DNA from 4 places in the Pseudoalteromonas sp. SCQQ13 genome. Region 2 is predicted to be linked to each of the others. Evidence: predicted binding sites of a transcription regulator. Region 2 holds the regulator's gene; each other region holds the start of a gene.
The links. The regulator sigma-54, encoded in region 2, starts transcription at its own class of promoters, with help from an activator protein. The targets are predictions, from matches to a motif close to GTTGGCACGNNNNTNGNNT.

Region 1 (7,594 bases), on a different contig from region 2:
TTTTAGATGATATGTATTATCCGTTTAAAGTTAATCCACACTTTAAAGCTTGGTTACCAGTACTAGACAATCCACATTGCTGGATTGTGGTAAATGGTAGCGACAAGCCTAAACTTATTTTTTATCGTCCGGTTGATTTTTGGCATAAAGTGCCAGATGAGCCGCGCGATTTTTGGGCTGAGTATTTTGACATTGAATTGTTATTACAGCCCGATCAGGTTGAAAAACTATTGCCCTACGACAAAGCTAACTACGCTTATGTGGGCGAATACTTAGAAGTAGCACAAGCACTAGGCTTTAGTGTTATGAATCCTGAGCCGGTACTAAATTACTTTCATTACCACCGCGCTTATAAAACCCAATATGAGCTTGAATGTTTACGCAACGCCAACCGTATTGCAGTAGATGGCCACAAAGCTGCCCGCGATACCTTTTTTAATGGTGGCAGTGAGTTTGATATTCAGCAAGCTTACTTAATGGCAACTCGCCAAAGTGAAAACGAAATGCCTTATGGCAACATTGTGGCGCTAAACGAAAACTGCGCCATTTTGCACTACACGCACTTTGAGGCAAAAGCACCGCAGCAACACAACTCATTTTTAATAGATGCAGGCGCTAATTTTAATGGCTATGCGGCAGATATTACCCGTACGTATGACTTTAAAAAACAAGGCGAATTTGCAGAGCTAGTGCAAGCAATGACTGCAGCGCAAATAGAGTTAGGTACGGGGTTAAAACCCGGCATGCTTTATGGTGATTTACATGTTGAGTGTCACAATAGCGTTGCACAAATACTTAGCGACTTTGATATTGTTAAGCTACCGGCTGAGGAAATAGTTGAACGTAAAATTACCTCTACCTTCTTCCCACATGGTTTAGGGCATCACCTAGGTTTACAAGTGCACGACATGGGTGGTTTTATGGCTGATGAAATGGGCGCACAACAAGCAGCTCCAGAGGGACATCCATTTTTGCGTTGTACTCGCATAATTGAAAAAAACCAAGTGTTTACTATTGAGCCTGGACTATACTTTATCGACTCTTTGCTAGGCGATTTAGCACAAACCGATAATAAACAGTTTATTAATTGGCAAAAGGTAGAGTCGTTTAAGCCTTATGGTGGTATTCGTATTGAAGATAACATCATAGTACACGAAGATAGCCTTGAGAATATGACACGAAATTTAGCGCTAGATTAATCACGCGTTAGACTAGCTGTATTATAAAGAGGGGCCTGTTGGCCCCATTTTTTGGTTTATAACTTGGTTCATCAACGAATGTCAGAATATAAATACCCAGCAGCAGATGCTTTTCATCAAGAAGAGATTAAAAAAAGCACCTTTATTGTGCATATTGCACATACCCCAGATTTAAGTTCAGCTAAAGCGTTTATAAAAAGTATTGAAACTAAGTATGCCGATGCACGGCATAATTGCTGGGCTCACGTAGCGGGTAAACCAGGAGGAAGCCATGTGTATGGGTTTTCGGATGATGGTGAGCCAAATGGCACCGCCGGTAAACCTATGTTAAATGTGCTTATGGGCTCAGGGCTTGGTGAAGTTACCGCTGTGGTTACGCGTTATTTTGGTGGTATAAAGCTAGGTACAGGCGGTTTAGTACGTGCTTATGGAGGCACATTAAATAATGCATTAGCTAACTTATCAACGATAAATAAAGTGCCAAGTATTGAGCTAATTGGTAGTAGTGAATACAGTATGCAAGGCGTTATTGAGCAACTATTAAAAACGAAGTATCAAGTGCTTAACATCGATAAGCAATTTACTGCTAATATTGAATGGGTTATTACTATTGATAGCCGCCAAGCGACGCAAGCAATTAAAGATATTTTTGATTTAAGCCACGGCGCGGTTGAGTTAACCATTAAAGAGTAAGACAATATCTTACTCGTTAAACTTACTAATAATAAAAGCGATACGCTAAATGCAATTTCGTACCATTATAAAAATCCTTGGGCAACTTGTTGCACTGTTTAGTATTACCATGGTGCCTCCGGCAATCGTGTCTTTAATTTATAAAGACGGTGGTGGTGTTCCTTTTGTTTTGGCTTTTATTTTTAGTGTCACTATTGGCTTAATGGCTTATTACCCTAACCGCCACGAAGATGGCGATTTAAAAGCGCGGGAAGGGTTTTTAATTGTTGTGTTGTTTTGGTTGGTACTTGGCGCGTTTGCATCCTTACCGCTGATATTTTTACAAGAGCCAAACCTATCACTGGCTGATGCGGTATTTGAAGCGTTTTCGGGGTTAACCACCACCGGAGCAACGGTACTAACCGGTATAGAGTACTTGCCTAAATCGGTATTATTTTATCGCCAACAACTACAGTGGTTTGGCGGTATGGGGATCATTGTATTGGCGGTTGCTATTTTACCTATGCTAGGGGTTGGTGGTATGCAGCTATATCGCGCCGAAATACCAGGGCCAGTAAAAGACTCTAAAATGACCCCGCGAATTGCCGACACCGCAAAGCACCTTTGGTATATATATGTGTCAATTACGCTTGCGTGTACCTTGGCATATTGGATTGCAGGTATGGATTGGTTTGACGCAATAAGCCATGCGTTCTCAACGGTCGCCATTGGTGGGTTTTCTACTTATGATGCCTCTATGGGGCATTTTGATAGCCCAGTAATTAACTTTATTTGTGTGTTCTTTTTAATTATTGCAGCCATTAACTTTTCACTGCATTACGCTGCGGTAGCAAGTAGAAATATCAGTGTTTATATTCGCGACCCTGAGTTTAAAGTGTTTTTATGTATTCAGTTAGCGCTGGTGGTTATTTGCTTTACCGTGCTTTCGTCTCATGAAGTGTATGCCAATGGCGATGAAACACTCGACCAAGCGCTATTTCATGCTGTTTCAATTAGCAGTACGGCAGGATTTGCCACCGATAACTTTTCGGCTTGGCCATTATTTTTACCAATACTGCTTATATTTTCGAGCTTTATAGGTGGCTGTGCGGGCTCTACCGGTGGCGGTATGAAAGTGGTGCGCGTATTCTTACTATACTTACAAGGCGTGCGAGAGCTTAATAGGCTAGTGCATCCTCGGGCTATATATTCTATCAAGTTAGGCAGCAAAGCGTTGCCAGACAAAGTAGTAGAAGCTGTATGGGGGTTTTTCTCAGCGTACGCATTGGTGTTTATAATTATTATGCTAGCGCTGATGGGAACCGGTATGGATAACATTACAGCATTTTCTGCTACTGCAGCGTGTTTAAATAACCTTGGCCCGGGCTTAGGAGATGTTGCATCGCACTATGGGTCTATTAGTGATGGTGCTAAATGGTTGCTTACCATTGCTATGGTATTTGGCCGTTTAGAAATATTTACTTTATTAGTGCTGTTTACGCCTACATTTTGGCGCGGATAATTTAATTGTTAGTTTATAAAGAGTATTAGGGAAAAGGATATGCCAACAACTAACCTAGAAAAGTTACACCAAATAATGTCTGGTGCCATGGTTGATCTTGAAATTTTAACACCAACAGCCAGCAAGCGTGTAAAAACAGAGTTTATAGGTTTGCTCGAAAATCGATTTATTATTTTAAACTATCCGAGCTCAAAGCGCCTGCCTACAGCAAGCGACTACCTGCACGATGGGGTAATGGTGGTAGTAAGAGCACTAATAGAGGGAAGTGGTGGGCAGGTTATCGCTTTTCGTCAGCAAATAATGTCAGTTGCATCTCATCCCGCACGCTTACTTTTTATTAATTACCCAAAGCAAGTGCAGTTATTCGATTTACGCTCGCAAACTCGTATACCTACCTTATTATCGGCCAAGCTAAAACTTAGTGATGACAGGATACTCGACGGGGTAATTAAAGATATTTCGCTAACGGGCGTAAAGTTTGATCTTAAAGACAAAGCCCAGGCCGAAAACATTAAAGGGATGCAATGCTCAATCATCCTCGATAGCAGTAATAAGCAAGTTAAAGACTTTCAGGGAGAAATTTGTAGCGTGAAAGAACACGTTCAAGGTGCTTACTGTGGAATAAAGCTATTAGCCAGCGAAGAAGAAATGAAAAGCTTTATGGGGGATCACTTTATTGACCCTTCAATACTCCAATCAGAAACCGAGTAACTGTACATTTCGCTATTTTGCAACAAAATAGCGATTTATTAAATTTAATTTTAAATAACGCATACCTGCATTGATAAAAATAAAATAATCGATAAAAAACAATTATTTATAAAAATAAAAGCTATTGGTTATTTTCATTTCAAAAATTATTCAGCTGTAACCGAGTTGAATACCCCAGCTAAACAGTCTCCTTACAGTGTGTATTTATAATCTGTGGCGTTTTTTGCTTTTTGTAAGGCATTGAATTTGTTCGAACTTATTGTTTGGGCTTAAAGTGTGTTGCAAAAAGGCAACAAAAATAGACAGTTAATTATCACCTTTAAGTGCATGTTACCTTTAACTAATTGAAGTTATTGATGTTTTAAATGTTGGCATCGAAGTTGTAATAGTTAAGCTGTATTGCATTAAACGTGATTTAAAGTGAAGCACTTAATCGCAGTTAACATAAACTTTGAAGGAAGATTGATTATGAAAACATTAAATAAAACGTTAGCACTTATCGCTCTAGCATCGTCATCAGCCGCTTTTGCAGCAAGTGATTTTGATACCCTTGATGTAGATGGTAATGGCGCAATTAGTCAAAGCGAAGCTGCTGTTGATGCAGAGTTAATGAGTATTTTCTCAGAGCTTGATACTGACCAAAACGGTGAGTTATCAAAAGAAGAATTTTCTAAAGCATAAGCAAAATGCAAGGTTGATAAAATTCTGTGTTGCCAAAGACAACCTAAGTAAGCAAGGGAGCTTATGAAAAAGAATAACAAGGAAAGTATAAACCTTAGTATATCTAATTTTTTGATAAAGCATTGAATAACATAGTAAAGGATTAAATTATGAAACAGTTAAATAAAGCACTCGCACTTATCGCTCTAGCATCGTCATCAGCCGCTTTTGCAGCAAGTGATTTTGATACCCTTGATGTAGATGGTAATGGCGCAATTAGCCAAAGTGAAGCGTCGGTAGATTCCGATTTAATCGCACAATTTGCAGAGTTAGATACAGATGGTAACGGTGAGCTTTCTAAAGCAGAGTTTGCTAACTACTAATTACTTTTTCGGTTATTTTTCACAGCCAGGGATTTCTGAGAAGGACCTCTCATTTTTAGGAGATTATTATGAAAGTATTAAATACATCACTTGCGATTTTAGTTTTAGCGTCTTCAGCAGCAGCCTATGCAGCAGTGGATTTTGCCTCTTTTGATACCAACGGCGATGGTGTTATTTCTCAGCAAGAAGCTGCGGCAAATACACAGTTAGTAAAAATATTTGATCAGCTAGATACTGACGGTAATGGCGAACTTTCTAAAGAAGAGTTTGCCAAAGTACAATAAAGCTTTAGTACCCTATATTAAAAAAGCAGCTTAACTAAGCTGCTTTTTTGTGTTTAAAATACCCACAATGTACTGCTATAAAAATATGGCGCTCACCTGAAATAGTTTTTCTACAATATTAATGTGCTTTTTATCAATTAAGAACATGATGACATGGTCGCCCGACATAATAATGGTATCGTCGTGGGCAATAAGCACGTCGTCGTTACGTACTACAGCACCAATAGTAGTACCTGCTGGGAGTTTTATATCCCTTACAGTTCGGCCAACTACTTTAGATGTATTTTCATCACCATGGGCAACAGCTTCAATAGCTTCAGCTGCACCTTTGCGTAGTGAATATACGTTAACAATATCGCCGCGGCGAACATGAGTAAGTAATGCCGAAATAGTGGCTTCTTGTGGTGAAATTGCAATATCAATATCGCCGCCTTGTACTAAGTCAACGTATGCACTGCGTTGAATAAGTACCATGGTTTTTTGTGCGCCCATACGTTTTGCTAGCATGGCCGACATTATATTTACTTCATCATCGTTGGTTACAGCAATAAACACATCAACCTGATCTATATGCTCTTCTGACAATAGCTCTTGGTCTGACGCATCTCCGCAAAAAACAATCGTGTTGTCGAGCATTTCAGAGAGTTGCTCGGCGCGCTCTTTGCTGCGCTCAATTAATTTTACACTGTGATTTTTTTCCAGTGAGCGCGCTAGGCCTGCGCCTATATTACCGCCACCAGCAATCATAATGTTTTTATATGAACGCTCTAACCTTTGGAGTTCGTTCATAACGGCGCGGATGTGTTTAGTGGCTGCTATAAAAAACACTTCATCATCGGCTTCAATAATTGTTGTGCCTAGAGGTTTTATCGCTTTTCCTTGGCGATAAATAGCGGCTACACGAGTTTCCACATTGGGAATATGCTGTTTAAGCGTAGATAGCGCATAACCTACTAATAAACCGCCATAGTAAGCTTTTACAGCAACCAAAGAGAGCATGCCATCGGCAAACTGCAGCACTTGCAATGCGCCTGGGTAGTCTATTAAGCGGCGAATGTACTTAGTTACTAATGCCTCAGGAGCAATATAGTGATCGACCGGCAAGTCATCGTTATGAAACAGCTTTTCTCGATACTTTAAATATTGCTCAGAACGAATTCGGGCTATTTTAGTCGGGGTATTAAAAATACTATACGCAACTTGGCAGGCAACCATGTTTACTTCATCTGAACTGGTTACCGCGATAATCATATCGGCGTCTTCCGCACCGGCTCTGCGAAGTACATCTGGGTGAGCGCCGTGACCAGCAACGCCTTGTAGGTCATACTTATCTTGAAGCTCGCGTAAGCGGTTGCCGTCAATATCAACGACCGTTATTTCGTTTTGTTCACCAACTAAATTTTCAGCTAGTGTGCCGCCTACTTGGCCAGCTCCGAGTATGATTATTTTCATTATTTACCAGTGTTATAAGTACCTATTGCTATGAAGTATTAGCTATCTAAAATAAGATAGATAGCTAATTGTTGTGTGCTGTATAGGTTATATTTTTTTAACTAGTTTAGCGTAATAAAAGCCATCGCTTTCACCAGGAAGTAACTGTAAACCAGGTGTGGTGGGCGTGTCTTTATCATGTAGAGGAATATGCTCAACATCATTGTTATTAGCTAAAAACTTAGCAACTTGTTGTTGGTTTTCTTGAGGGAGTACTGAACAAGTAGCGTATACCAAGGTGCCACCTGGCTTTAGAAGCGGCCAAATACTATCGAGTATATCGCCTTGTAATGCTGCTAAATCGGCAATGTCTGATGCACGACGCAACCACTTTATATCGGGGTGGCGGCGAATAACACCGGTAGCCGAGCAAGGTACGTCGAGTAAAATACGATCAAACTGTTTTTCATCCCACCAAGTGTGTGGTTGTGATGCATCACCACATTGTAGGTCGGCACCTAAGCCTATACGAGTTAAGTTTTGCTTAACACGCTCTAGGCGAGTTGCATCGCTATCAAGGGCAAGTACCTCAGCATCGGCCAATTCTAAAATATGACAGGTTTTGCCACCCGGCGCGGCGCAGGCATCTAAAATAGTGTCGTCATCTTTAGGCTCTAAAAAGCGCGCAGCTAACTGTGCAGCAGCATCTTGTACAGAACAAGCACCGGTATC
Region 2 (7,594 bases):
CCTAGCACTGGGTAATATTGTGGGCTCAAATATTTTTAATATTTTAGCCGTGTTACCACTTGCCGGTATTATCAATCCATCGATAATCGACCCTTCTATTGCTAATCGTGATGTACTGATTATGATTGCAGCAACCTTGGCACTTATTGTTATGTCATTGAACTTTAGAGGCGCACAGCGTATCAATAGAGTAGAAGGTGGTTTACTGCTAAGCGCATTTTTGATTTACCAAGGTTACATCTTTAGTCAAATAGGGTAAGAGTTGTCTATGACCAAGCTAAGTTTTATCGAGCAAGGGCTACGTGTTCTTGATATCGAGCGCCAAGCACTTTTTGATATAAAACAATATGTAGATGATAATTTTCATCAGGCATGTCAGCTTATGTATGACTGCAGTGGCCGTATTATAATTATTGGTATGGGTAAGTCGGGGCATATTGGCCATAAAATTGCGGCAACTTTAGCAAGCACTGGTAGCCCTGCTTTTTTTGTGCACCCAGGCGAAGCCAGCCACGGCGATTTGGGCATGATCACTAAAAACGATGTCGTTATGCTTATTTCTAACTCAGGCGAAACCAGTGAAGTACTTAATATTATTCCAGTGTTAAAACGCCTTGGTGCAAAAATTATTTCCATGACAGGAAATACACAATCAACCATGGCCACACTTGCTAACGTGCATGTATGCATTAAAGTAGAAAAAGAAGCCTGCTCATTAGGCTTAGCACCAACAGCCAGTACCACGGCAACACTCGCTATGGGCGATGCAATGGCGGTAGCACTGTTAGAAGCACGCGGATTTACTGCCGATGACTTTGCACTATCGCATCCCGGTGGCAGTTTAGGGAAGCGATTACTGCTCACCTTAAAAGATGTTATGCACAGCGGTGTAAATACGCCTATTATAACTACTTCGCAAACTATTAAAGATGCGCTGATTGAAATGACAGCTAAAGGCTTAGGTATGACCGCCATAGTTGACGATAATCAGCAACTCGCTGGGTTATTTACCGATGGTGATTTACGCCGTATTTTAGAGCAACGCGTTGATATTCATACCACGTCAATAGATGCAGTAATGACTAAATCGTGTACCACGGCAACCCAAGATATGCTTGCTGCGCAAGCGCTTAATATTATGGAACATAAACGCATTAATGGCTTAATTATTATTAATGAGCATAATCAGCCTATTGGGGCACTCAATATGCAAGACCTACTTAAAGCAGGAGTATTATAAATGCAATTTGAAGAACTCTATCAAGCGCTAAGTGATGACGCTAAAGCGCGCGCAAAAAAAGTAAAACTACTTATATGCGACATTGATGGCGTATTTTCTGATGGCCGAATTTATCTTGGCAACCAAGGTGAAGAGCTAAAAGCATTTAATACAAAAGATGGCTTTGGTATTAAAGCACTTATTAACAGCGGCTTTGAAGTAGCGGTTATTACCGGCAGGCACTCGCAAATAGTACAACAACGTATGACCAGCTTAACCGTGCAGCATATTTATCAAGGTCAAGAAAACAAGCTTATTGCCTACCAAGAACTTAAAAACAAGCTTAATTTGAGCGATGAGCAAATTGCTTATATTGGTGATGACGGCCCTGATATGCCTGTTATGGAGTTAGTTGGCTTTGCAGTCGCAGTAAACGACGCGCACCCACTAATTAAACGCTTAGCACATTACACTACGCAAATGCCGGGTGGTTTTGGTGCAGTAAGAGAGCTAACCGACTTACTTATGCTTGAAAACAATAAACCATTAACTAGCCAAGGCACCAGTTCATGAATATAGCGCGCATAGTCTTAAGCGTTTTATTCATCACCTGTATGGTTTGGCTTTGGTACCCTTATTTTACTCAGGTAAATACGGTTGCTAAAGCCGACTCAGAAGTAATAGCTAAACCCGATTACACCGCCATTGAGCTAAAACAAACAGCTTTTGACGAAAACGGTGAAATTAGCCATAAAGTAACTGCGGTTAAAACGGAGCTTTACGAGCAGCTAGGATTTACCTTATTCGAAAAACCTACTTTCATATTGTACGACGACAGACAAAAAACGTGGCGTATCAATGCTGATGAAGCAACACTTTACGATGAAAGACAATTAATTTTAGAGGGTAATGTAACTGCCCAAAACTTAATTGATGGCGCAATGATAGACAAAATTACCGCCGACAATATTCAAGTAGATATAATGCTACTCACTATGCGCAGCGAACAGCCCGTTATTATAACTGGACCGAATTTAAAGATCACCGGTAAAGGCCTTGAAGCCAATTTAACAACCGAGGTGATAAAACTAATTAACCATACGCGAACACTATATTATGACCAATAACCTTGCAAAAATACTTATTATTCCATCGCTTATACTTGTATTTAATAGTAATGCGGCAGAGCAAAGTACTTCCCCATTAGCTAATCAAATTTCTATTAGTGCTGACCGCCAAGAAGGCCAACTAAAAGAAAACGTTGGTATTTTTGAGAAAAACGTCGAGATAATTCACGGTAATCGTCGTATCACCGCCGATCGTTTAGAAGTACATAAGCGCGACGAACTTGGCGATAATAAACAACTATTAATTGCCACGGGCAGCCCTGCATATTTTGAAGAAAAGCAAGCAGATGGCACTGTCATGAGCGCCAGCGCTAACGAAGTACGTTACGATGTAGCGAAACGTTTTTTAACCCTGGTAGGAGATGCAAACATTTCTCAAGCTGGGCAAAAAATTACGGCTAAAAGCATCACCTATGATATAGAGCAACAGCTTATAAGTGCTGAAAAAGATGAAAACTCAACTGATCGGGTACACACTATTTTAGTGCCTGTAGACGTAAAAAAAGAACAAAAACTCAATAAAGGTCAGCCATGAGTACATTAAAAGCAGAGCTATTAGCAAAAAGCTATAAAGGCCGTGAAGTTGTTAAAAATGTAGGACTTGAAGTAAAAGCTGGCAGCATTGTTGGTTTACTTGGCCCAAATGGCGCAGGTAAAACCACTACCTTTTACATGATTGTAGGCTTAGTACCTAGCGACAAAGGTAAAATATTAATTGATGATAACGATATTACCTTACTTCCTATGCACAGCCGTGCTCGTTTAGGTATTGGTTATTTACCACAAGAATCTTCTATTTTTAGAAAGCTCACTGTGTATCAAAATTTAATGGCTATTTTAGAAACGCGTAAGCAACTAAATAAACAAGCCAGGGAAGAAACCCTAAATAGTTTATTGGACGAATTTAGCCTGCAACATATTCGCGACAGCTTAGGTATGGCGCTATCTGGTGGTGAACGTCGCCGCGTAGAAATAGCACGTGCTTTAGCTGCAGATCCTAAATTTATATTGCTTGATGAGCCCTTTGCTGGCGTGGATCCTATTTCAGTACTCGATATTAAAAAAATTATAGAACACCTTAAAAATCGTGGTATTGGCGTACTAATTACCGACCACAATGTAAGGGAAACCCTTGATGTTTGTGAAAAAGCCTACATTGTTTCTCATGGGGAGCTAATTGCATCTGGTACTCCTGAATTTGTATTAAACGATAAAACAGTACGTGATGTTTATTTAGGCGAGCAGTTCAAACTGTAATATTTATGTTATTACTATAAGCATCTGCTAAGATTAATCATATCAATTTATAAGGATTGTTAGAGATAAATGAGGCAATCATTACAGCTGCGCATGGGCCAGCAACTTACAATGACTCCGCAACTGCAACAGGCTATTCGCTTATTGCAGCTTAGTACCTTGGATCTCCAGCAAGAAATACAAGAAGCACTTGATAGCAACCCATTACTTGAAGTTGATGAACAAGATTACACGGAAGAATCAGCAGGTAAAAACGAGCAAAAAGCAGATGACATTACTGTTAGCGCCTCTGCTGACGACACCCCAAGCGAGTATGAGCAAGATAGCGGTGAAGCACTAAATAAAGACACCATAAGCGACGACATGGCCATGGATGTATCATGGGATGAATATATGAGCGCAGCGCCTGCCTCTTCATCAGGGCCAATGCCTGAAGATGAATCTATTTATCAAGGTGCATCAACCGAAACCCTGCATGAATACTTAATGTGGCAATTACAGCTCACCCCTTTTAGCCCTACCGACGAAGCTATTGCCATAGCTATCGTTGAAGCCGTAGATGACTCTGGTATTTTAACCCTCAGTTGCGAAGACCTTTTAGCAAGCTTTAACCAAGAAACTGACGACGAACACGAAGTAGAACTAGATGAAATAGAAGCAGTGCTAAAGCGCATTCAATTATTTGATCCTGTTGGTATTGCAGCTCGCAGCTTGCAAGAATGCTTATGCATTCAATTAAATCAATTTGATAAAGACACCCCTTATATTAACGAAACAAAAATGGTGTTAACTGATCATATCGATTTACTCGCTGCTCGCGACTATCGTACGTTAATGAAAAAAACTAAGCTCAAAGAAGAAGAGCTTAAAGAAATAATGACACTTATTCATACGCTTAATCCTAAGCCTGCGGATACTATTGTCAGAGAAGAGTCTGAATACGTTATACCTGACGTGTCTGTTAAAAAAATAAAAGGCCGCTGGGTGGTAGAGCTAAACCCTGATAGCATGCCAAAAATACGTGTTAACAGCCAATATGCGGCTATGTCTCGTACAGTAAAATCCAGCGGTGACAGCCAATTTATTCGCTCGCACTTACAAGAAGCTAAATGGTTTATTAAAAGCCTAGAAAGTAGAAACGAAACACTCCTGAAAGTAACTAATTGTATTGTTAAGCAGCAACAAGCGTTTTTTGAACATGGCCCAGAAGCCATGAAACCTATGGTATTAAACGATGTTGCCGAAATAGTTGAAATGCACGAGTCGACTATTTCACGGGTCACTACGCAAAAATATATGCACACTCCACGTGGCATTTTTGAGCTTAAGTACTTTTTTTCAAGCCATGTAAGCACCGAAAATGGTGGCGAATGTTCATCAACTGCCATACGTGCCCTGATTAAAAAGTTGATAGCTGCAGAAAACTTAGCCAAACCATTGAGTGATAGCAAGATTGCAGATATATTGGCTGAGCAAGGAATTAAAGTAGCTAGACGGACAATTGCAAAATATCGCGAATCTCTGGCTATTCCCCCGTCGAATCAACGTAAAAGCTTGATTTAAGACGTACAACAAAGAGGAAAATGCTGATGCAACTAAACTTAACTGGTCGTCATGTAGACATTACAGACTCATTAAGAGACTATGTAAATAATAAATTTGCAAAGCTGCAAAGACACTCAGATCACATAACTAATGTGCATGTTATTCTCGATGTAGAAAAATTAAGTCAAAAAGCTGAAGCAACAATTTTTGTAAGTGGCGCTGAGCTATTTGCATCGACCGAACACCAAGATATGTACGCTGCCATTGACTCGTTGATTGACAAACTCGATCGTCAAGTAATTAAACACAAAGAGAAGTTTGCTCGACACTAACACTATGAAATTAAGCTCACTTATATGCCAGGACTGCAGCAAAGCTGTGGTCCTTTTTAATAGTAAAAAAAGAATTTTAGAATTCATCAGTGAACTCGCGCATAAAAAAATGCCGTATTTACCTCAGCAAGATATTCTCACTGCTTTATTGGCAAGAGAAAAGCTAGGTAGTACCGGTATTGGCCGAGGAATAGCAATTCCACATGGCCGTATGAGCGGGGCACAAGAGCCTCTTGCCTTAATTTTAATAAGCGAAACCGCTATTAATTTTGATGCAATTGATAATCGTCCAGTTGATATTTTTGTTGCGCTTATAGTGCCCGATGGCGATAACCAGCAGCACTTGAAAACACTAGCCACAATAGCTGATAAACTAAACGATAAAGAGTTTTGTAAGCAATTGCGTGCGGCAAAGTCTGATGAAGCGTTATACCAAGTTATTTTGGATCAATCCTAGTTACTAATAAAGGGGTGGTAAATGGAATTAATTATTATAAGTGGCCGTTCAGGTTCTGGTAAGTCAGTTGCTTTACGTGTTGTAGAAGATTTAGGTTACTATTGTGTAGATAATATTCCGGTAAATTTGCTGCCTTCATTAGTGCGCAGTGTCTCTGATAACTACGATAAAATAGCCGTTAGTATAGACGTGCGTAACCTGCCTAAAGACCAGCAGCAGTTTAACGATATCCTTGAGTACTTGCCCGACTTTGCTAAACCAACGTTATTTTATTTAGATAGCGACGATCAAACGTTAATCCGCCGTTATTCAGAAACACGTCGTTTGCACCCGCTTTCGATTGATTCGCTACCGCTAGATTTAGCAATAAAAAAAGAAAAAGAATTACTCGATGTACTCGTAACGCGGGCTGATCATGTCATTGATACAACCGATTTAAGTGTGCATCAACTTGCTGAATCTATGCGTGAAACCATACTCGGTAAAAAAGACAAACAGCTTATCATTACCTTTGAGTCGTTTGGCTTTAAGCATGGTATTCCCAAAGGTGCTGATTATGTTTTTGATGCGCGTTTTTTACCAAACCCACACTGGGAACCGGAGCTCAAGCCTTTAACTGGATTAGATCAACCAGTAAAAGATTATTTAGCTAGTCATAGTATTGTGCAAAAATTCACTTGGCAAATTCAAACCTTTGTACAAACGTGGTTACCACACCTAGAGCGTAATAATCGCAGTTATTTAACCATTGCTATTGGTTGTACTGGTGGTCAGCACCGCTCAGTTTATTTAGCGCAAACAATTGGTGAAAGCTTTGCTATGTCTCACCCTAATGTAAAAATTCGCCATCGCGAGCAAGAAAAATAATTCAATTTAAATAATCATCTGTTCAGCTTAAGTAGAGTATCTTATGCGCTTAGAAAATACATTTTTAATAAAAAACAAGCTAGGCCTGCATGCTAGAGCTGCTACCGTATTAGCACAATTAGCGGTACAATTTGACGCATCTATTACCTTATTTCAAGATGAAAAAGAAGCCGCTGGCGATAGCGTACTGGCTTTAATGTTACTAGAAAGCAGCCAAGGTAAAGAAGTAAAAGTAGTGTGCGAAGGACCCGATGCAGAGCATGCTTTACATGCCGTTGGCCAATTAATAGCGCAGCGCTTTAACGAACAAGAATAGTAGGCACTTTATTTAAACCAAGTAAACGAGCTAAAATATAGGGTTAGTGAAACCTTAAGCTAGTTTGGCTAAAAAAAGTAAGATAAACTGAACGAAGTTAATGACTAACTTCTTCCCTAACGTTATAAAAATAAATTAAGGACGCCAATGCCCGAAACTTTCGAACAAGACTACCCACTACAACAATTACAACAAGTGACCAAGTCACTCAATAGTGGTCAGTTTGTTCAAGTTAGGCGCATGCTGGCAAAAACAGCTCCTTGTGATACCGCACTTTTACTAGAATCATCACCGCATAAAGTTCGTCGCCTGCTCTGGCAATTAGTTGATCCAGATGTACAAGGTGATGTTCTTGAAGAACTCTCTGAAGATGTACGTTTAGGCATTATTGCCCAAATGGAACCTAAGCACATTGCTGCTGCCACTGAAGACATGGGCCACGATGACTTAGGTGAAGTACTGCGAAGCCTGCCT
Region 3 (7,594 bases), on a different contig from region 2:
TCGCCTTCATCAGATAGCATTAAAAATGCAGCACGTTTATCTTGCTCATTCACTTTGCTGCAAACAAAACCTTTAGTTATTAAAGCTTTTACCGCTCTCGATACCGTTGATTTATCCATATCAGCTTGCGTGCATAATTGTTTAGCTGTGCTTTGCCCATATTGCGCTAAGTTAGCGAGTATGCGCCACTGCGGAATATTTAAGCCAAATTCACGTTTATACACTTTGGCAAAGTCGTTACTCACAAGCGTAGCTATATTGGTTAATTGATAAGGTAAAAACGTATCTAAATTGATCTTCATCGTTGTGGCATCACTTGTTGGGCCTGCGTTTTAATTCAACTGGAAATGACTGTTCATTATTATTTACAGTGAATTAACTTACGCAATTTGAAATTAGTCTCACTTGAGAGTATCTTAACTTAAATAATAACAAGATTAAACTACCCCACTCTCACAGGAGTTGCTAATGGCTACCGAATTAAAATACATGACTGGTTTTGGTAATGAGTTTGAAACCGAAGCTTTGCCTGGTGCATTGCCTATCGGACAATTTAGTCCGCAAAAAGTAAAGTACGATTTATATGCAGAGCAATTTAGTACAACCGCGTTTACTGCGCCGCGTGCACAAAACCGTCGTAGTTGGCTATACCGTATTCGTCCCTCTGTTATTCAAGGCGATTATATCGCAATGGATAATGGCTTAATTCGCACTGCGCCTATTACCGAAGTAGTAACTCCACCAACTATGCTGCGCTGGAACCCTATCGATATCCCAGAGCAACCAACTGATTTTATTGATGGCTTAATTACTATGGCCGCTAATGGTAGTGCAAATGGCCAAACCGGTATTGGTATTCATGTTTATGTTGCTAATAAATCGATGGACGGACGTTATTTTTATAATGCCGATGGCGAAATGTTGTTTGTACCGCAGCAAGGTGAATTATTGCTCAAAACTGAGTGTGGTAATTTAACCATAAAAGCGGGCGAAATAGCGGTTATTCCCCGTGGTATAAAGTTTCAGGTACAACTATTAACAGCGACTGCGCGCGGTTATATTTGTGAAAACTATGGCCATCAGTATGAATTAGCTGAGCGTGGCCCGGTCGGCTCTAACGGTTTTGCCAACGATCGTGACTTTCAATACCCAGTTGCTGCTTTTGAAGATATAGAAGGTAAGTTTGAATTAGTGGCTAAATTTAACGGCAACATGTTTCGTTGTGATATCGGCCACTCGCCTCTAGATGTAGTTGCGTGGACCGGTAACAGTGCGCCGTATAAATATGACTTAGCACGTTTTAATGTAATGAATACAGTGAGCTTTGATCACCCAGATCCTTCTATTTTTACCGTACTTACATCGCCATCAGGTACTGAAGGCGTGGCTAATATTGATTTTGCTATTTTTCCTCCACGCTGGATGGTGGCCGAAAACACCTTTCGCCCTCCTTACTTTCATCGCAATATAATGAGTGAATTTATGGGCTTAATAGAAGGCGTTTACGATGCTAAAGAGCATGGCTTTGTTCCCGGGGGTATGAGTCTACACAATTGTATGTCGCCACATGGACCTGAAGCCGACGTGTTCGACAAAGCCTCTAATGCCCAGCTTGAGCCACAACGTTATGATAATACGCTGGCATTTATGTTTGAATCACGTTATATCATATCCCCAACTAAATACGCTCTTGAGGGCAAAGAGCGCCAAACTAACTACACTGATTGCTGGCGCACAATTAAAAAGCAATTTACTGGATCACAAGGATAATAAACCATGAAACTTTATAGTTATTTTCGCTCATCTGCCGCATACCGGGTGCGTATTGCGCTTAACTTAAAAAACATTGATCACGAATTGGTTGGTGTTAATTTACTAAAGTCTGAACAATTAGGTGCAGCCTACTTAGATAAAAACCCACAAGGTTTACTCCCAGCACTTGAAACAGCTGACGGTGTGCTTGGGCAATCTCTGGCTATTTTAGAGTATCTTGAAGAAAGCCATCCAAACACAACGCCATTATTATTTGGTAACGCGTGGCAAAAAGCACAAATCCGTAATTTAAGTTACGCCATAGCCTGCGACATTCATCCGTTAGATAATTTACGCGTACTCAAGTATTTAAGTAACGAACTAGGGGTAGACGATGAGGCTAAAAACACTTGGTATCGCCACTGGGTAGAAGTAGGGTTTGAAAAAGTAGAGCATCTACTTGATAGTAATAACGCTTTTTGTGTGGGTGAGCAACCAAGCCTTGCCGATGTATGCTTAGTACCGCAGGTATTTAATGCTATTCGTTTTAATGTAAATATGGCCGCATATCCTAAAATAGCAGCCATTTATGAGCGTTGTAATAAGCTCGATGCATTTATTGATGCCGCACCACAAAATCAACCTGATGCAACCTAGTCTAAATAATTAGCCTAGGTAATTAACCCAGAAAATTAGCCTTGTAAGGCACTGTGCACCACAGTTACATGGTCAATTAATTCTAAGCCCAGATCAGTTAAATAACCGCCATCTGGGCTATCTATAATTCCTTTATCAAATAAACGTTGTGCGGCGCTTAACAAGCTAGGCTCTGCGTCTGAATGAAGTTTAATTCCCTGCATTTTACTTTCACGCGGAAATTTAGCTAATAGTGTAAATTCATCGATCATTGTTTGGTTAAATTGCATATATTTTCACCTATTTATTGTTCTGTGTTTTACTAAATATAAATATACCCAAGTCAAGAAAGCGCCTTTTTTATAAGCAGCTGTCTAATGTTAAGGTGCTATAAAATACCCAATTACGCATTTTTATGGTGTTTGTGTATACCTTACCCTAGCATGTTTTTTAGCTTAGTGTATTATTTTTAAACCCGCGACAATTTGAGACTAAAATGCGCCATTTATTAATCTTATGTTTTTATATTAGCTGCTTAAGCTATTCGCTACTCAGCCATGCTAATACAATTAAAACCCACTCTGTTATCGATGCTAATCAGTTTGTAAATACCGACACAAGTTGTTGGTACGACAATAAACGCTACAGCGAAGGAGCGTTAATACAAATACACTCATTTACGCTTATTTGCGGGGCTAAATTTGTACAACATAACAACAGTCAACTAATTTGGCTTAAACTCGACAAACAAGGCAATGCTATTTACCCTACTAAGCCCGCTACAATTACAGTGAATTAGCCTCTACGAGTGAATTAAGTTACACTATGCGCAGTTTAAATAAGTAGTGTAGCTATGGATAATCAACCTAAAAACCCTTTACATGGGGTAACGTTAGAACAAATACTTGTTGAGTTAGAGCAACGACTTGGCTGGAGAACTTTGGGTGAACAGGTTAAAATTAAATGCTTTACTGATGCACCAAGCATTAAATCGAGCTTAAAATTTTTGCGTAAAACCCCATGGGCACGAGATAAAGTAGAAGCACTTTATATTCATACCATAAATAACAAGCCAATTCGTAGACCCAAAAGTGCACCAAGGCCCACTTCCGATAGAGCACCTGATACATCGGGCTTTGTTTGGCCTTCGATCAAAAAATAAATAATAAAACGGCGTGTAATAACGCCGTTTTATAGTTTTATAGCCGTGTATTATTTATCTAGCTGTTCTTTGCAAATAACGTTTAATGATCCAGGTGAGATTGTAATAACTAATTTGTTAGAAGTTTTCACCTCTCCATCTACTACGTATTTAATCTCTTGCTCTGCACTTACTTCCACTCTTTTAGCATTTGTATGATGCGAATTAATAGCTAAATGTGTTTGTGTAATGCTGCTAAACATAAGCTCGGCAATACTCAGTACTGTAGTGCCATTTTCTTTATTGGGTATTAACCAATTCACATCAAGAAGCCCGTCACTATGATCGGGCTGCCCGCCACCTTGAGCTAGCAAAGTAGTAAATGGTGCGGCATTAGCAACAATAAAACTATTGGTACTCACTTGCGTTGGTTCGTTATCATCAAGCTTTATCGTTAATACTTGTGCTTTTTGTTCACCAAAAGCTTGTAAAAAACCATTTAAATAGGCCAGTTGCCCAGATTTGTTTTTAGCTTCACGGTCGGCTTTTTCAATCATGGAGTGTTCAAAGCCAATTCCTGCCAGTAGTAACATTAGCTCGTCGTTACAATAAGCTGTGTCGATTAAACTTGTTTGCCCATCAATAATTAAATCACAGGCTTGTTCAACAGGAATAAATTTTGATTTTATGCCCATTAACACATGCGCTAATGCGTTAGCCGTGCCTAGCGGAATAATACCCAACCTGCATTTAGTGTGCACTAATACACTGGCCACTTCTGTCACTGTGCCGTCACCACCACAAGCAATAATAATATCTGGCTGCTCTTTTATTGCCTTTTTAGCAAGCGCTACGCCGTTAACTTCTTTTGAGGTTGTTAATACGGTTAAGTCGTAATAAGCCGATAAACTAGCAATAATTAGGTGTTGTTTGTCTTGCCACATTTTTGTGCCCGACACTGGATTTGCAATCAAAAATGCTTTGTTTTTAATTACTAACTCACCTTTTTTATGGCGCTTAGCTAAGTGATGTAATTGGCGTTTATTAAGATTAGCTGTCTCGCGAGTTTCTTTTATTTGTGCCAGTATTTGATGCACATCGGCATCTTTATTTTGGCTAAGCAAGTAGGCCGCCATTACAAACACAGAGCGCCCGCGCCCTAGAGCACAATGCACCACCACACGGCGATCTTTTTGTACATGATGATGGATCCAATTAATTGCTTGGTTTAACTGCGAATGCGTAGGAACGCTATGATCGAGTACCGGAATGTTTAAATAATTAATGTTTTCTTGCGTAGAGCTCCACTCTAAACCGTCAAACTCGCACGTTACATCAAGTATTGCGGTAATACCGTTTTCTTTTAGCGTATCTATGTCAGAGGGAAATAATCGACATGCCAAAAACAAATGTTCATTAATCTTTTGAATAGGCGGCACTTTATCGTGTTTACGAGCCCACGCATTGTATAATTGTGCGCCAAATAAAAAAGGAATAAACGCCCAGCGAATATAAAAAGGGATAACGCCGTTTTCTCGTTTTCTAAACACTTTTGCTATATCGAATATATAAGCGCCCCCCACTAAAAGTAGTGACAATGCACTCCAATAAAATACAATCGAAAAGTAAATTGAGTTAACTTCCCAGCCAATAAATATGAGTATAAATGCCAATAGTAAGTAACTAATTGCAGCCCACATATGTTCTCCTTTTATAATATATGCTCGTTGTTGTTATATTTATTAATCATGCCTTAATATTGTAAAAGCAAATTTCACGCCAGCATTTACTTATTCCTCGCTAGTTATGTTATTGATAATTAACATTTTAATTTTTATTTATTAAGCCTTTTATTAGCCCACTTATAAACCGTAGCTACTTTTACACTATAGTAGGTTAATTGTTCACACTGGTATAAAGTAACAGCAATACTCTTTGTTTACTTGTATTGAGCTGTATTACAGCTAATCTATAAGCACATCTAAGCATGTTTTTGCATCCACAAACAACTCTCACACGTTTATTTAACTAATAATAAAAATATTAAGGTAATCATGGAAAACGACGATTTACTCCCCCTTTTGTGTTCAACCGCTCAAGGCGATAAACACGCATTCGCTAATCTTTATCAGCAAACCAGCGGAAAATTATTTGCTATAACTTTAAATATGTTAACAAACAGAGCGCATGCGGAAGAAGTATTGCAAGAAGCTTTTATTAAAATTTGGCATAACGCATCTGAGTATAATTCATCTAAGGGAACGGTTATTAGCTGGATGATCAGCATTGTTAGATACCGAAGCCTTGATGCGCTGCGCTACAACAAAGTGCGCAAGGAGCAATCACTAGGCGACGACGATATAAACGAGCACGATATTGAGGTAAGTTATGCCGAAAACACCAAACTCGTAAGCTGTATAGAGCAATTAGAGCCACAGCAAAAACAAGCGATTCACTTGGCCTATTACAAAGGCTTAAGCCACAGTGAATTAGTTGAACATATCGACACGCCTTTAGGTACGGTAAAAAGTTGGATCCGCCGTGGACTAGTTCAGCTACAAAGGTGTTTAACCCTATGAATTATAATAAACCCGAGGTATTAAATGCACTTGCAGGGCAATATGTACTTGGTACGCTATCAAGCTCAACCCGTAAGCGTTTTCAGCGATTACTCCTCAACTCCAGCAAAGCACGTGAGGCCACAACAATGTGGGAGCAAAATTTAAATAATTTAGCCAGCGCTATTACGCCACTAGCACCAAGTGACGACTTATGGCCAAAAATATTACAACAAATTGAAAACCAGCCCCAACCAACGAAAACAATAATTCGTACACAACCTTCAATTTGGCGCACTTGGTCGTTTGTTGCTACAGCAGCTTCAATTGTATTAGCCTTTTTAGTAATGCAACCGGCCACTAATGTTAGCAATATTCAGCAAATTGCATTAGTGCAAAATAAAGCGCAGCAACCGTTATGGTTTATTGATGTTAATGAGCAGGCTTTATCAATTAAGGCAAGTAGTCAGCTTGTTGCTAAAACAGATAAAGACTATGAGCTGTGGATGATACTAAAAGACCAAGACGCACCAATATCGCTGGGCTTACTCCCTAAAACAGGTAGCAAAACGCTAGCTAAAAACAGCCGCTTTAAAGCCAGTAATGTTGCTCTATTGGCTGTAAGTTTAGAACCTATTGGCGGCTCGCCAAACGGCTCACCAAGCGAAGTACTCTATACCACCGAATTAGTACTTTTATAATTACTAAAAACAGCTCTTTTATCTTTTTTCAGTAATAAGGTATTAGAGCTAAAAATAGCAATAATTAACAAATAAAGCACATAAATTAAAGATAAGTTAACTTTCTTGCATCCAATTTAAACCCTGCCTCGTATTACTAATGACTTCAATCAAAAACTAAAGGACAAAGTCATGAAAGCTTTTACTCCATCAATACTCGCAGTTGTTATATGTGCTACTTTTGCAAGTGCACCAAGTGAAGCATCAAGCCATAGAGAAGCGCCTAATATCAGTCGTTTTCCAACATTAGACTCTACCGATTTTTATGTTTTTAATAGTTATGAGCAAGGTCGTGGTGACTTTGTTACCTTGATTGCTAATTACATTCCATTGCAAGATGCCTACGGTGGTCCTAATTACTTTGCCATGGATCCAGATGCTACTTACAGCATTCACATTGATAACGATGGTGACGCTGTTGAAGATATTACTTTTGCATTTAACTTTAAAAGTATGTTGCCTAATAATAATCAAGGTGTGCAATTAACCGTAGGCCCTGAGGGCAATCAGCGTACTGTATCTGTACCACTAAAAAATGTCGGCGGTATTACGGCAGGTAATGATAGTGCAGCTAACTTTAGTGAATCTTACACCGTAAGAATGATCAACGGTCCGCAAAAAACAGGCACTAGCGTACAGCTTAGTAACACTACTACTAGCTCAACTACTTTTAATAAACCGCTTGATTATGTAGGTAATAAAACCTTTACCTCAAAGCAAGATTACCAAATGTATGCCGACCAATTTATGTATCAAGTCGCTATTGC
Region 4 (7,594 bases), on a different contig from region 2:
GCGGATTATCAAGACAGTAACATGATTGAATACATGTTAGCAGCGCTGCCATTTGCAATGTTTGGCTTAGTGGTTGTAGCCTTTAAAATGGCGGCTAAAAGCGAAAAAGAAGAACAAAACGAGCAGGATTCTTAATCCTGCGTTATGTGTTTAAAGTACATGATAACCAAACCAATCAGGTTTAATTTTTTGTGCTTGCCCACTTGGGGTCAGTTTTATACTAAGCTGGCTGTCGAGTAAATCTATTGCAAAGCAATCGTCTACGTCGTGTAAATCATCTTTATGAATATGGCTAAAGCCAGCGAGTAAATCGTTTTTAGCGCGCTGTTTGGCCTCTTGACTACTGCTTGCTACATACAGTGCAAAGTCGTGTTGCTCAGCCATTAAATCGCTTCTGTAGGCGCCTAAGTTTACAAAGTAAAGCTGTTTAGTTTGCTCAACGGGCGTGTCGCTTACTGTAACTTTATAACCATCTATGTGGTTAATTGCCATATAGCTATCCATATGCACGCTGTTTTTGTCGCCCACCCATTGGCTTTTTAATTTAGTATAGGTTTGCTCAATGTTTTGCCCAACTACAAAACGAATGTCGTGCATTTCTATATGACAGCCCTGAATTCGCCCACCTAAATACACCATAAATAACTGCATGTTTAGTTCCTATAAATTGGTTATTTAAGCTAAATTATCAACATCTATATTGTGCTTTTTAATCAGTTTATAAAAATCTGAACGGTTACGTTTAGCTAGTTTTGCGCCTTCGGCGACATTTCCACCAGCCATTTTAAGGGTGTTTATTACGTAGTCGCGTTCAAATTCTTTTTTAGCGTCGTTTAGCGACAATGGCTCTACATTTTTTTCGTTGCTATTTAATGCACTTAGCACTAAATGCTCTGAAATAACTTCGCTTGGGGTAAGTGCTACAACTTGCTCTACCACGTTTTGAAGTTGGCGAATATTACCTGGCCAGTCGTAACGCACGAGTGCGTGCATGGCGTCGTTGGCAAAGTGTTTTTCGCTTTGCTTCATTCGCTTTGCAATACTGGCGCTAAAGTATTGTGCAAGTAGACTTATATCTTCGCGACGCTCGCACAAAGGAGGGAGTTTTAAATTAACCACGTTTAAGCGGTAGTATAAATCCTCCCTAAACTGCTGATTTATAATCGCTTCGGGGAGGTTTTTATGAGTTGCCGATACAATGCGAACATCTATGGCTATTTCTTCTTGAAAACCGACTGGACGTATGGTTTTTTCTTGCAATACGCGCAGTAACTTAACTTGTAAATTAAGCGGCATATCACCTATTTCATCTAAAAATAAGGTGCCTCCCTCAGCTTGTTGAAACAGTCCTTGGTGATCTTTTATTGCCCCAGTAAACGAGCCTTTTTTATGACCAAATAATTCTGACTCTAGCAGTTCACCCGGTACTGCGCCGCAGTTTATCGCTACAAATGGGCCTTTACTTACATGGCTATGCTGATGAATAGCTTGAGCTAATAACTCTTTACCCGTACCACTGGCTCCCGATATTAATACGTTAACTTGCGTTGGCCCTAGCAGTTTAACTTGCTCTAGCAAATGTAGCATAGCGCCGCTACGAGTAACTATATTGCTAGTGGGTATTATTTCATCGGCATTTACGCCGTGTATTTCTATCGCTTTTGCTAAGCTGTCGAATAACTCGTCTTTATCTATTGGTTTGGTAATAAATGCAAAAATGCCTTGTTTGGTAGCCTCTACCGCATCAGGAATAGAGCCATGCGCTGTCATCATAATAACGGGCAATGCCGGATAGCGGCTTTGCAATTGGCGGTGCAGTGCCATGCCATCCATTTCGTCCATGCGCAGGTCGGTTACTACGGCATCGAACACTTGGCTTTTTAATATTTGTAACGCAATTAGGCCGCTCTCGCAGGTGGTAACCTCGTAGCCTTTTGATTCGATACGAATAGCGAGCAATTTTAATAAGCTGGCATCGTCATCCACTAATAATACTTTTGCACCTTGCGGTTTTATTGCTGGCATAACTACTGCTCCTTAGTTTCTTCGCGTAATAACAGTTGCTGCTCTATGGTTGCTAATGACGAGAGCGTTTGTTGCATTTTATTATTAAGTGCTTGCTGCTCTTTTTTAGCATTTATTTGTAGTGTTACTTGTTGTTTTTGTAGCCATAAATACTGTTTTATATCGTCTGGCCAATAGTAAGCTTGGTCAAGTTTAAGTAACTTACTCATTACCGTATTAGGATCGCTACTAGTGTTTAAACACATAAATTGAAAAAAGTTTTTTAGTTCTTTTTCGCCAACAAAATCTTTGTTATCTGGGGTTAACTTAAAACCACCACATTTATTAGCATGCCAGGCTATTACTTGCTCCGCAGGGGGATACATAGGATCGCTTTTAGGCCGAGGCTTTGGGCTTGGCTGGCTGTTTTTATCGCTCGTTACTTTAGTTTGAGTTTGCGCCACTGGGCTATCAACCACTTGCTGTTGGGGGTTATTAGTTTTGCACCCCGATAAAATGATGGCACTGCCACACACACATAAAATAGCCATTAAACGCGAGGTCATGCTAGTTAACTCCTTGATTTGTTATTATGGGAAGCGTAATTAAAAATCGACAACCTTGGGGTTCATTTTGCTCTATTAATAATTGTCCGTTTAATTGCTCTACTGACTCTTTAACAATAGTTAAGCCTAAGCCACTGCCTTGTAGCGTAACATTTTTGCTATGCTTACCTTGATAAAATGCGCTAAAAACATGTGCTTTTTCGTGCTCTTTAATTCCGCATCCCTCGTCGCTTATCGCCATTTTTAGCTTACTGTGCTCAAAGGTTAACGCTATAGATACTGCCTGCCCGTGTTGTGAAAACTTTAAGCCATTAGAAATTAATTGCACTAAAATCATTTCAATTAACTCCCCAGGTAACGCAAGCGCCTTATTAGGTAAGTTGTTATGCCAAATAAGGGTTTGCTCTCGGGCTGTTAGGCGGTGCTCAAAATGACTATTAATTTTATTAATTAAATGATTAAACTCAACCTCACTTACGCTGTCTTTACTAGTACGAATCGCGTTATAACTAAGTAGGCTGTCAATCATAGTACGAAGGCGCACCATAGACTGGCTAATAAGCTCAAGTACTGCGCGTTGCTCTTTAGTTATAGGGCCAACTATTTCATCGCTGAGCAAGTCGGTGCCCTCGACCATTGAGGCTAGAGGTGTTTTAAGTTCGTGGGTAACGTGGCGTAAAAAGGTGTCTTTTTGCTGCTCAAGTATATGTAACTGAGCTTGCACCCATTGTAATTTATTACCTAATTCAACTAGCTCTGCTGAGCCTTGCACGGCTATTTTTTGTTGCCAGTCACCTTGCCCTAATTTACCAATAATTTTAGTCAGGCTTTTTAAGCGGCCACTTATACGCCACAAAAAACCGCCTCCTACTAAGAGTGTTAGCGGAATTAGCGCCACCAGCCAGTTAATAAATGAAGTTTGTAACTGCGCTATTTCTTTTTGATTATTAGTAATTTGGGTTTCGCTTTTATCGCGTAACCATAAGGTAAGTTCGGCGAGTAAATCGCTAATAGGTAAAAATAAGGCTACCTGCTGTTGTTTTTGTTCAACAAGTTGAGTGTGTGCTAGTTGCAGAGTATTCGTTAAACGCTGCCATTGTGCGGTGTGACTTTTACTGGGCGCTACACGTGTAAGATCTTCAATACTTTGTAGCGATGCTTGCCACTTATCAACTATGAGCGTATCGAGTGACTCACTTTTTAGTACCCAATTTTGCCGAGTAGCGCGCTCTAAACTATTGAGTTCTTGTTTTAAAATATTAAACGATTTAGTTACTTGGTAGTTATTACTAACAATTTGCTGAGTTACAGCTAACTGCTTATTAAGCGCATTTAAAAATACAATAACCACTAACGATAAGGGTAATAACGACAGCAACATGCTCATTACAAACTGGCTAATTAAATTAGGGCGCCAATTAAGTATTGCTTTGTATTTTTCAGCCATCGCTGCTGGCATTGCATCCATCCTTTAGTAACTTTAAACAGCCTATTATTAAGCGTTTAAGTTATACACTAGCTGAATCAATTTATATATCTGTTATTCGTACTGTAAAGCTGCCTGTTGCCAAACAGCAACAACTCAACTCTTTGATTTGTATTGCTTCTTTATTTATAAGCCAAATTTCGTTGCAAAAAACACACAGATACCTGTAAAACTTGCTTAACCTATAACACCAAAAACCATAAGCAACTGAATTTAAAGGATAAAAATAATTGGCATCGTTTTTGTAATAGTTAATCTAAGTTTATCTTATAAGGAAATGACCATGAGTAATCGCTTTTTAATTATTATGCCAATCGTTGCGCTAGGCTTTTTGAGCGCTAACGCGCTGGCAATGGATGTACAAGCTACTTTTAATGAACTTGATAAAGACAGTAACGGTACTCTCAGCGAAGCTGAAGCTGGTGAGGACGCCGTACTTCATGAAAACTTTTCACAAATAGATACTGATCAAAATGGTCAGCTGTCGCTAGATGAGTTTAAACAGTTTATTAAGTAACTAACCTAGTAACAAAAGGAGTTTTTTATGAAACAGCTTATAGCCGCATTTTCGTTACTGTTTTTAGTTATTAGTGCTACTGCCCTGGCTTCATCGTTTAATGCTCGTTTTGCTTTTTTAGATAAAAATATGGATGGAAAAATATCTATTACCGAAGCCAAAAAAGATAAAGAAGTAATGAAACAGTTTTCTGATTTAGATGAAAATAACGATGAAATGATCTCTAAAAAAGAGTTTGAGGCGTTTAAGCCTTAAGTTTAAATTCAAGTTTGGTCTTGTAAAATTAATTAAAAGTATTTGCTATAACCCCTGAGGGAGTGTGTAAATGGATTTAATGTTGGGCGTTAAATTATGGCAAGTACTTTATTTTATTACGAATGACATTAAAATGAGCTTTGCGAAGGAGCACCATGAAGATACGCGCTTGTTTAGTTAGTTGCTTATTATTACTAAGCTTTAATTCATTAGCACTTGATGTAAAGCAACGTTTTGATCACCTTGATACAGATCAAAGCGGCTATTTAATTCACCATGAGCTTGAGGCTCAACCGCACTTACTAAACAACTTTAGCAAATGGGATAAAAACCAAGATAATAAAATTTCATTGGTTGAATTTAAAAATTATCTTACGAATAACCTCTACTGAGTAATTTATGAAAAATATAAGCTATATAGCGCTCGTTGCGCTTAGTATTTGTAGCACACCAAGCTTTGCCAGCAGCAATAACATTGCCAAGCAATTTGAAAAATTTGATCGTAACCAAAACGGCTTATTAAGCCGAGCAGAAACAGCCAGTGACCCTGCCCTATGGTCTCGTTTTGCAAGTTACGATAAAGACAAAGACGGCCACCTTTCTTTAAGCGAATTTACACTTTATGCAAGTCAGTAATTAATTTACCAATAAATTAACTGGCTTACTCTGCACAAATAACAATCCAACCACCTCAAGTGGTTGGTATTATAAAAGTGAGTTTGTTATGTTAAAGCCATTAACAATAAAAATAAGCTCACTATGCCACTCAAAAAAATAATCAAACCTTTGCTACTCGCTTGCCTTTGCGCAGGCTCAAGCCTTGCGGTTGCGCAAACTAAAGTTATTTACAACGCCAACGGCTACACACCTTTGTACAAAGGTGAAGTGCAGCAGTTTTCTACTTTAGTTATAAAAAACGGTAAAGTAGTTAAACTTGGCGGCGATACGCTAAAAAATAGCTTTCCTGATGCCAAGCTTATTGACGCTCATGGCAATACGCTACTACCGGGTTTAATTGACGCACACGGTCACATTATTGGTTTAGGTAATAACCTGTCACAATTAGATTTACGCGGTGCGCTTTCTATTGATGAAGTTACTAATAAACTCAAGGTATTTGCAAATAACAAACAAGGTTGGATTATTGGCCGTGGCTGGAATCAAGAGCTGTGGCAAAAAAAGCAGTTTCCTACCGCTGCCGATTTAGACAAAATAGTGAGCGATCGCCCTATTGTACTATCGAGAATTGATGGCCACGCTATTTGGGTAAATAGCAAAGCCCTAGAGCTTGCGGGCATTACTGCAAACACCCAATCGCCAGAAGGCGGCGAAATTATTAAAGACGAATTTGGCAATCCTACTGGTATATTTGTAGATAAAGCAGAATCGTTAATTAAACAATTTATGCCAAAACCATCAAAACAAACTCTTAGTGACTCTTTAGATGCTGCCGGTAATCATTTATTAAGTTTAGGGATTACCTCAACCCATGATGCGGGTATAGATAAAACCACTTGGGAATTATACAAAGAACGCGGTGAACTAGGCAATTTACCACTGCGTATTGTGGCAATGCTCAGTGGCGCGAGTCCTGATTTAAAAACTATGTTAAAAGCAGGTCGATACCAAGATGCCAACGACTTTATGTCTATTCGCAGCGTTAAGGTTTATGCTGATGGCGCATTAGGTTCGCGTGGCGCGGCGCTAATTGAGGATTATGCCGACAGAAAAAACCACCATGGCTTAATGCTCGAAACCCAGCAAAAACTAGAAGAGCTATTTACGCTTAGTTTTAAAAGCGGTTTTAGTGCCAACACCCATGCAATTGGCGACAAAGCTAACCACGTTGTATTAGATGCTTATAAAAATGTATTTAAAGCAACCGGCGGAATTTTACTACGTAACCGTATGGAGCATGCACAAATAGTAACGCTTGATGATATTAAGCGCTTTAAAACATTAAAAATTATTCCTTCAATGCAACCAGTGCATGCCACCTCTGATATGCACATGGCAGAACAACGCTTAAGCGAAAAGCAATTAGCGGGTGCTTATGCATGGCAAACCTTTTTAAAACAAGGGTCAGTGATTGCAGCAGGATCTGACTACCCAATAGAATTGGCAAATCCTTTTGATGGCTTGTATGCAACAATTACTCGTATGGATCACAACCAACAACCAACCCAGGGCTGGCGCGCTAGCGAAGTATTAAGCCGTGAAGACGCACTGCGTGCTTTTACCCTAGGCGGCGCTTATGCAGCGCATCAAGAGTTTAAAGTGGGTAGTTTAGAGCAAGGAAAGTGGGCCGACTTTATTTTAATAGATAAAGATTATTTTAAAGCCCCGGTTGATGAACTATATAAAATAAACGTATTACAAACATGGATTGCAGGCAAACTTCGTTACGAAAAAGAGGCTGTGACTGCGCAATAAACTGAATACAAACTGAAAATAATAAATTAATGATAAAATTTAATTAAAGTAATCAAAAAGTGTGTCGATAAAATGGGGTATTTAAAAATCCCCTTATGTTTCAGGAAGAAAACATGTTATCTAAAAAAATATCTCTTACTTTATCGGCACTTTTTACCCTTTCACTTTCAGCTTGTTCTAGTCACCCTGTTTACAATGGTCACGCTCCTCATAATGACTATTCTCATAACAAAAGGCACGTTCAAAATGACTCGCCTCGCGTGAGTAACTGGCAGTTTCCAGAAAAAAATTACCGCCCAATAAATAGCAGTAAATTACTTAGTAATTACACCG

Region 1: the regulator sigma-54 is predicted to act here: its motif matches at 4,472-4,490, upstream of I6F41_RS16035 (EF-hand domain-containing protein).
Region 3: the regulator sigma-54 is predicted to act here: its motif matches at 5,295-5,313, upstream of I6F41_RS01480 (diacylglycerol kinase family protein).
Region 4: the regulator sigma-54 is predicted to act here: its motif matches at 4,286-4,304, upstream of I6F41_RS05750 (EF-hand domain-containing protein).

Annotation. Positions count from the first base shown of each region.
Region 1 covers NZ_JADYXG010000024.1:36,097-43,690, forward strand. Annotated here, with positions in the region: gene pepQ (Xaa-Pro dipeptidase) at 1-1,199, shown strand, start outside; gene I6F41_RS16020 (YigZ family protein) at 1,278-1,892, shown strand; gene I6F41_RS16025 (TrkH family potassium uptake protein) at 1,942-3,393, shown strand; gene I6F41_RS16030 (flagellar brake domain-containing protein) at 3,433-4,104, shown strand; gene I6F41_RS16035 (EF-hand domain-containing protein) at 4,573-4,785, shown strand; gene I6F41_RS16040 (calmodulin) at 4,935-5,147, shown strand; gene I6F41_RS16045 (EF-hand domain-containing protein) at 5,216-5,431, shown strand; gene trkA (Trk system potassium transporter TrkA) at 5,507-6,883, opposite strand; gene rsmB (16S rRNA (cytosine(967)-C(5))-methyltransferase RsmB) at 6,971-7,594, opposite strand, start outside.
Region 2 covers NZ_JADYXG010000002.1:126,603-134,196, forward strand. Annotated here, with positions in the region: gene I6F41_RS02290 (calcium/sodium antiporter) at 1-259, shown strand, start outside; gene I6F41_RS02295 (KpsF/GutQ family sugar-phosphate isomerase) at 269-1,240, shown strand; gene kdsC (3-deoxy-manno-octulosonate-8-phosphatase KdsC) at 1,241-1,792, shown strand; gene lptC (LPS export ABC transporter periplasmic protein LptC) at 1,789-2,346, shown strand; gene lptA (lipopolysaccharide transport periplasmic protein LptA) at 2,336-2,881, shown strand; gene lptB (LPS export ABC transporter ATP-binding protein) at 2,878-3,603, shown strand; gene I6F41_RS02320 (RNA polymerase factor sigma-54) at 3,673-5,166, shown strand; gene hpf (ribosome hibernation promoting factor) at 5,193-5,480, shown strand; gene ptsN (PTS IIA-like nitrogen regulatory protein PtsN) at 5,485-5,937, shown strand; gene rapZ (RNase adapter RapZ) at 5,959-6,804, shown strand; gene I6F41_RS02340 (HPr family phosphocarrier protein) at 6,848-7,120, shown strand; gene mgtE (magnesium transporter) at 7,268-7,594, shown strand, end outside.
Region 3 covers NZ_JADYXG010000001.1:341,691-349,284, forward strand. Annotated here, with positions in the region: gene I6F41_RS01450 (MarR family winged helix-turn-helix transcriptional regulator) at 1-302, opposite strand, end outside; gene hmgA (homogentisate 1,2-dioxygenase) at 469-1,770, shown strand; gene maiA (maleylacetoacetate isomerase) at 1,777-2,409, shown strand; gene I6F41_RS01465 (TIGR02647 family protein) at 2,445-2,678, opposite strand; gene I6F41_RS01470 (YnjH family protein) at 2,885-3,187, shown strand; gene I6F41_RS01475 (VF530 family DNA-binding protein) at 3,242-3,550, shown strand; gene I6F41_RS01480 (diacylglycerol kinase family protein) at 3,601-5,229, opposite strand; gene I6F41_RS01485 (sigma-70 family RNA polymerase sigma factor) at 5,584-6,108, shown strand; gene I6F41_RS01490 (anti-sigma factor) at 6,105-6,788, shown strand; gene I6F41_RS01495 (DUF4331 domain-containing protein) at 6,960-7,594, shown strand, end outside.
Region 4 covers NZ_JADYXG010000005.1:75,639-83,232, forward strand. Annotated here, with positions in the region: gene I6F41_RS05725 (hypothetical protein) at 1-135, shown strand, start outside; gene I6F41_RS05730 (DUF1543 domain-containing protein) at 151-651, opposite strand; gene I6F41_RS05735 (sigma 54-interacting transcriptional regulator) at 676-2,025, opposite strand; gene I6F41_RS05740 (hypothetical protein) at 2,028-2,570, opposite strand; gene I6F41_RS05745 (sensor histidine kinase) at 2,572-4,029, opposite strand; gene I6F41_RS05750 (EF-hand domain-containing protein) at 4,340-4,573, shown strand; gene I6F41_RS05755 (hypothetical protein) at 4,601-4,828, shown strand; gene I6F41_RS05760 (hypothetical protein) at 4,984-5,220, shown strand; gene I6F41_RS05765 (EF-hand domain-containing protein) at 5,228-5,464, shown strand; gene I6F41_RS05770 (amidohydrolase) at 5,588-7,261, shown strand; gene I6F41_RS05775 (FlgO family outer membrane protein) at 7,375-7,594, shown strand, end outside.